Regions from separate parts of the Oceanihabitans sp. IOP_32 genome, predicted to be linked through region 3. Evidence: riboswitches for the same ligand, from Rfam matches in the RefSeq annotation. Region 3 holds a riboswitch; each other region holds the start of a gene.
What was found. Region 3 has a riboswitch for S-adenosylmethionine ahead of FEZ18_RS09945 (O-acetylhomoserine aminocarboxypropyltransferase/cysteine synthase family protein). Riboswitches for the same ligand answer to the same signal wherever they lie in the genome.
Positions count from the first base shown of each region.

Region 1: another riboswitch for S-adenosylmethionine. It lies ahead of FEZ18_RS03795 (hypothetical protein); the one in region 3 lies ahead of FEZ18_RS09945 (O-acetylhomoserine aminocarboxypropyltransferase/cysteine synthase family protein).
Region 2: another riboswitch for S-adenosylmethionine. It lies ahead of FEZ18_RS00335 (hypothetical protein); the one in region 3 lies ahead of FEZ18_RS09945 (O-acetylhomoserine aminocarboxypropyltransferase/cysteine synthase family protein).

Region 1 is NZ_CP040813.1:905,975-908,243, forward strand. It holds gene FEZ18_RS03785 (phospholipase D-like domain-containing protein) at 1-64, opposite strand, end outside; gene FEZ18_RS03790 (hypothetical protein) at 68-454, opposite strand; gene FEZ18_RS03795 (hypothetical protein) at 594-968, opposite strand; SAM-I-IV-variant riboswitch at 1,009-1,111, opposite strand; partial or broken gene dnaE (DNA polymerase III subunit alpha) at 1,191-2,269, opposite strand, start outside.
Region 2 is NZ_CP040813.1:71,441-73,709, reverse strand. It holds gene FEZ18_RS00340 (Dps family protein) at 679-1,146, opposite strand; SAM-I-IV-variant riboswitch at 1,313-1,405, shown strand; gene FEZ18_RS00335 (hypothetical protein) at 1,461-1,943, shown strand; gene FEZ18_RS00330 (hypothetical protein) at 1,983-2,246, shown strand.
Region 3 is NZ_CP040813.1:2,393,036-2,395,304, reverse strand. It holds gene FEZ18_RS09950 (OsmC family protein) at 1-56, opposite strand, end outside; gene FEZ18_RS09945 (O-acetylhomoserine aminocarboxypropyltransferase/cysteine synthase family protein) at 70-1,344, opposite strand; SAM riboswitch class I at 1,466-1,584, opposite strand; gene FEZ18_RS09940 (hypothetical protein) at 1,786-2,269, opposite strand, start outside.

The DNA.
Region 1 (2,269 bases), 1.5 Mb from region 3:
GACTCCTTTTCAGTTGAAATTCAATTTGGGTATGGATTTTTTCAAAAAAAGCTTGTGTTTTCATGTTCTAAATTATTCTTGGATTAATAGCATCGGTTTCTTCCAACATTACAATTTCATTATGAAACACCATAACAGTCCTATTCTGCTCTAAAGCTTTCAATAATTTTTTAGCTAATAACAAAACATGTTCTTTAAAATCCTTTTCACTTAAAGGAAATTTAGGATAATTAATAAACTCTAACATCACACTAGGTTCAACTTGTCCGCTCAATACAATATCACAATTAGAAATAGCAGCACTTAAATAAACATTTTTTATCTGTATTAACTGTTCCTGTTCTTGCTGCAAGGCTTTAATAACATCTTGCTTGGTAAGCAAATTTTGGGTGTAGCCTTTTTGTAAACCAATTACAAAACTTGCTGTAAACTTTTGTGATATTGTACTTGTCATGATTTTTAATTTTTACTCTATTCCTACATTTCAATTCAATGCTTTAACAAAGCCTCAAGTAAAATGGTATCTAAATCAGTTTTAAACTTGAATAAATAAGCTTTCACCTATTTTTATTTGTAAGACATTAATATCAATTTTAATTTTCTAGCCAATATTTAAGTGAATTTAAATGTCTTTTTATCATAATCAAATTACGGTTATCTGTTTTTTTTAAATATTCCTCTCCTATTCCTTTAATTTTTTTATCATCAGGATATTCTGTAATAATCTCATATAAATTTGCTATTACTTTCCTGTCTATTTCCTGTTCTAATTGTTCCACAGATTTATTTTTGACTTGAATGTTCATAGCATCCATGCATTTCATAACTGTTTTATAATCAGAATCTTCATTTAAAGTTATATTGTCTCTGATTGTTATTCTATGGGATTTTAAGTTTTGAGTTTTTACTACTGAAAAGTTTTTCTTTGACTTTAATTTAAATTGACTAAATAACTTTTTTAAATACATAATTATTATTTTAAAGTTACATCAATAAACTAAGAAGGGAAGTTGCTCTTTATTTTGACAGACTGTCCACATCTTTTGACCACCGCGGACTCGCGTCTCGGTTGGTTTTTGAGCGTTTAAAACTCAAAATCTTGATGTATTTTAAGTAAAAATAAGAAAAAAAAGCTTAATACAAAAGTTAGAAGCTTATTGTTTTGAGATTTATGCCTACACAGGAATTAGTTAATTCAACCTAAACTTCACATCCTGCAACTCCAACTCATCCAAGAGTTCTTGACACACCCTAACTTTCTGCTTTCTACTTGGCATAGCCAACTTTATTTTTTCATTGATATCATAAATCAAAAAATTCAGCATTTGGTTTCCGGGGTGCATACTAATCAGCTCGCTTAAAGCTTTTATTTTCTGTTCGCTTAAATCTTTAATATCGACCTGTATAGATAGTTTTTTGGCATAATTCTCCATGACATCATGCAACAACTGGAAATTATTAAACTGTAATCTTGGATCGCTTTTCTTTCCAGTGTCTTTATTTACCCAGCCTTCGCGAACAAAAGTTTTTACAAACACGAAATTATTCTTCATTAAAAAATGACGAAACTTTAAATACTCTTCGCCAAAAATCCTGAATTCAAAACTATCGGTATAATCTTCAATGGTAAATAATGCCCAACCTTTACCCTGTTTACTTACACGGTGTTGCACATCGGTTACTACGCCAGCGAAAACAATTTCACGATTAACATAAGGTTCTAAAGTATTAAACATAGCCACGTTACCATTAGTAAATGTTTTTATTTCAGTTTTAAAATCGTCTAAAGGATGCCCAGAAATATAAACGCCAACCACTTCACGCTCTTTACTTAATTTTTCCATAGTGCCCCACTCCTCACATGGCGGGACTTCGGGTTCGGCAATTTGTACTTCACTAGACTCACCAAATAAACTTACCTGCGCCGAGTTTTCGTTTTCTTGGTGCTTTTGTCCGTACTTTATGGCTTTCTCTAAAAAGGTAATGCCATCGCCATCATCATGAAAATATTGCGCACGGTGTGTATTAGCCAAACCATCAAAACCACCTGCTAAGGCCAAGTTTTCAAAGGCTCTCTTATTGGCAGCACGCAAATCGATGCGTTTGGCCAAATCGAAAATAGATTTATAATGGCCATCTTTTCTATTATTTACAATAGTCATTACCGCACCATGGCCTACGCCTTTTATAGCTCCCATGCCAAAACGAACGGCGTTATCTTGATTTACCGAAAACTTATAATAACTCTCGTTAACATCTGGGCCAAGCA
Region 2 (2,269 bases), 1.2 Mb from region 3:
ATATATTTATTGTTTTGTTAATAGTAAGATGCGACATCCATATAAACATTTTCTTGGATATCAAGTTTTAGTTATGGATGATCTGTAATTTCAAAATGATTTCAATTATTAGTGCTTGTCCGTAAAGTGTCATAACCCCATAAATTCTTAGGATATATTGATGTTTTTTATATCATAGCGAAAAACAAATATTTATTTTTATTCAGCAAAATCAGTGGGGCAATTCACTATTGAGCTGCTATTTATTTTCCACAGATTTACTTCGCCAATTCGCTGTCGCTCGGGTCGCAGATAATCGCAGATTTTTTAGGTTTACGGCACAAAACAGATTCACAAAAATTATGTTACTAAATATAAGATATTTCTATGGTATTTAAAAATAGTTATACGGTTTGACTGATAATATAAACCCTCTTAATTCTTCTAAGAATCTGATAATTTGACATTTGTGTAGCTTGCCATGGCATTCGTTTTTAGAACTGGATTTATGGTTATTGGGGTATGTTGGGCTTATTTAACCCAAATCTTATTTTTTGGAAGAAGTAAGCCATAGGTTTTCTGGTGGGATTGTCACAAAAAATTTCAGGAAGTAGTGTGTATCTACTTCCTGAAATAAGAGAGACATGAATATGAGCCCGGTTGTTAAGGGATTAACAAAACGCGAGAGCTCAAAATATTTTATCTCAAATAGGAATTAAGCATCCAAAGTGTTTTTTCTGTTTCAGAAATATAATCACTCATTAAGCTTACCGTACCTTCATCATTAGCATCGGCGGCCAGAGCCAAGATATTTCTTTCTTTTTTAATAAGCGTACGGAAGTTTTTTACAACCACCTCAACACCTTGTATGCCATCGGTTACACTTTTCTCTTCGGCAATATCGGTCGCCTTAAGATAATCGGTGTAGGTATGCAAGGGTTCGCCCTCTAGCGTTAAAACGCGTTCTGCGATTTCGTCAATTTTTTCAAAAGCATCTTTGTATAACTCTTCAAATTTTTCGTGAAGTTCAAAAAATTCCTTTCCTGTAATATTCCAATGTAATCCTCTTAAGTTTTGATAAAAGATTTCGTAGTCTGCCAATAAACCATTTAAATCTACTACTAATTTTTCCGCCTTTTTACGGTCTAGTCCTACTAAATTTTCCATATTAATATGTATTGTTTTTATGTTACAGAACAAACATAGCAGATTTTTAGGGCATAGTAAATGATTTTAATCAGTTTTAGGGGTTGGCATTTTGGTGATGTTGTATTAGCACTTGTTTTCGAATAAAATTAAATTGTTTTTAAGTTGCAGAATAGCTTAGCTTTTGTAATTGTATTAGGAACGTTATTAGCGTACCAACCGAGCACAAAAGCCACGGTGGTTTAGAATACGGACAGTTTAGTCAAAAATAAATGATTCCCAAACTGTTTAACACGTTTTTTTTCCTGATGCATAACCTTTAAAAATTATGTATTATGAAAACTGTTTACTCAACTCAAGAAGGTGTTAAAATGAATTCCGATTTAGATTTCGGGCCCACCCAAGCAATTCGCAATGAATTCCATTATCTTATAGAAACTATTGAAACTATCTTTGATGCCGAAATAAAATATTATTATAGAATTACCGACGATGGTTACATTCTGCTCGCTTATACCATGTTTGAGGATGACTTAAAAATTATTGCTCAATACAAATTAAAATATGACGCGCTTAAAGAGAATATCTTTTTTATTCCTAGAAACCGTATAGAAACCAATCTTCCTTATATTGGTTTTCCGAAATTTCAAAATACTCCAGTATTAACTAAAAAAGAATTTGAAGATTTAACCGATGCTATTCTAAATGAAAAAACAGCAATTTCTGAACAAGCCAAGCAAAACATAACACTTTTAATAAACTTTTTAGAAGAGCGGCAGTTACACCCAAGACTTACTGGTGATAACCCTTTTGCTTGAAAAGCGCGATGCCCTGCGGGTACAATCCATCATATTAGGGTGAGTTCTAAACACGACGAATGGGGTTGTGGTTATTGTGGGCGCAAAGGTGGTTTAAAAGACTTAGAACAATGGCTGGACGACATTCGTTATAAGGCATACCAAAAACCAGATTCTAAAAAGGCAAACACGATGGAATCAGGACCTATTTACACAAAGGAAAGCATCAAGGACCAAAACAATATTTCTACGATGATGAAAAAACTAAAATCTGGATCTATTCAGACCGAAGACACTTTTAAATGGTGGATAAACAGGTATTAAAATATATAAAGCTAAGCAAACAT
Region 3 (2,269 bases):
ATAAATTTTGCAGGAGAAGCACTTTCTCCTGCAACTTTAAATACGACATCACTCATAATTATTAATTTTTTACAATTGTGAAAAGGCTGCTTTTAAATCGGCTTTTAAATCTTCTAAATCTTCAATTCCAACAGATAGTCTAATTAAATCTTGACTTACCCCAGCACTGTTCTGTTCTGCCTCGTCTAGCTGTTGGTGCGTGGTACTTGCTGGATGAATAATTAAAGACTTGGTGTCTCCAATATTGGCTAATAATGAAAAAAGCTTCGTATTATCTGCTATCTTTTTTGCCGCTTCAAATCCTTTTTTAGGCCCAAAGGTTACGATTCCACTCTGCCCTTTTGGTAAATACTTATCTGCCAAAGCTTTGTATTTACTACTTTCTAATCCGGGATAATTTACCCAAGCCACTTCCTCTTGTTCTTCCAACCATTTTGCCAAGGCCAAAGCGTTTTCAGAGTGTTTTTGAATACGCACTGGCAAAGTTTCTAATCCTTGAATAATATTAAAAGCATTTGTTGGACTTAAAGCTCCACCAAAATCTCTTAAACCCTCTAAAATTAATTTAAAGGTATAAGATGCCGCGCCTAAGGTTTCATGATATTTTAAGCCGTGATAACCCGCAGAAGGCTCGGTAAACTCTGGAAATTTACCATTGGCCCAATTAAATGTACCAGCATCTATAATGGCACCTCCAAGCGATGTGCCTTGTCCGCCAATATATTTTGTAAGGGAGTGAATCACAATGTTGGCACCGTGCTTAATAGGGTTTAATAAGGCCGGAGTAGCCACCGTATTATCAACAATAAAAGGAACTTCGGCTTTTTTGGCCTGAGTAGAAATAGCTTCTAAATCTAAAACGTCAAGTTTGGGATTTCCTAAAGACTCTACAAAGAAAGCACGGGTATTGTCTTTTACCGCATCAGCAAAATTCTCAGGTTTAGAAGCATCAACAAACGTGGTTGTTATGCCCAATCTTGGAAGTGTTACACTAAGTAAATTGTAGGTACCGCCATACAAACTACTAGAAGCTACAATATGGTCGCCTGCTTTTAAAAGTGTTAATAATCCTGTGGCAATAGCAGCTGTTCCCGAAGCAAAAACTACGGCGCCAATACCGCCCTCGACAGCGGCCAAACGTTCTTGTAAAATTTGATTTGTGGGATTGTTTAAACGGGTGTAAATAAAACCTAATTCTTTTAAAGAAAAAAGATTTGCGGCATGCTCTGAGTTATCAAAAACATAAGAGGTTGTTTGATAAATAGGCACTGCTCTTGTTCCTCCGTTTTTACTTACATCATGGCCAGCATGTAATGCGTTTGTTGCTAATTTGTGTGTACTCATTTTTCTAATTTTTTTTTGAGTTAATAAATAATTAAACCAAAAGTCAAAATGCACCTTTAAAAGGCATACTTAATAGAAAAATGTTAAAAAGAAATATAAAAATTACAGAAAGTAATTTTGTTGGTTATCTATCTTAAACTTCAAATGATATGAGTATTAAGTAGAATTTAGCACCTTCTTTACGTATAAAGGGTTGCTAAGGCTTCACAGGGTCTATCCCTCCACCTTTCTTGATAACATTTCAATAAGTTATTGAACTTTGTGTTTACAAATATTCAGTTAGAAAAAGTTAATATCCTAATTTTTTTTGACTTTTTTTGAAAATTAGGTTTTCCTTAAGAATTAATTACAAACGCAAACCACATTCGAAACGATACTTTGATAAGCATACCCATTCGTTTTTATCACTATTTAAAATGGCTAAGAAGATAAAAAGGAGTTCTAATTAAAAGTAGTTTTCAAAACCTGACTTTCAAACTTATTTCTAATAATCACATCTATGGGTTTGTTTTCAATCTTAGACTCCAACCAGGAAATAATATCTAGATAAAGGAATGCCCTACTTTGGTAAGGGTCGTGTTCAAACTGCTTTAATTTTTTGTGCAACTCTATAAATGCCGCTTTAACCTCTTGTGGATAAATATCGCCTAATCCTCTAAGAAACTTAATAAACTCCTTTTGTACGTCATACAAATCTTCCATTTTAATTAAAAACTTATAGGTGCTTTTTATTAACACATCTAAGTTGTAATCAAGTCCAGCTTCGTAATGCGCTACTAGATTTAATATTCTTGAAAAACTCAATAAATCTGCTCGCATTTGAAGTGATTTATTGTTGATTATTTTTTCTAAGAATACGATACACTTTTCATTTTCGCCTGCACCAAAATACATACTGGCAATCTTGTAATAAAAAACCATGACA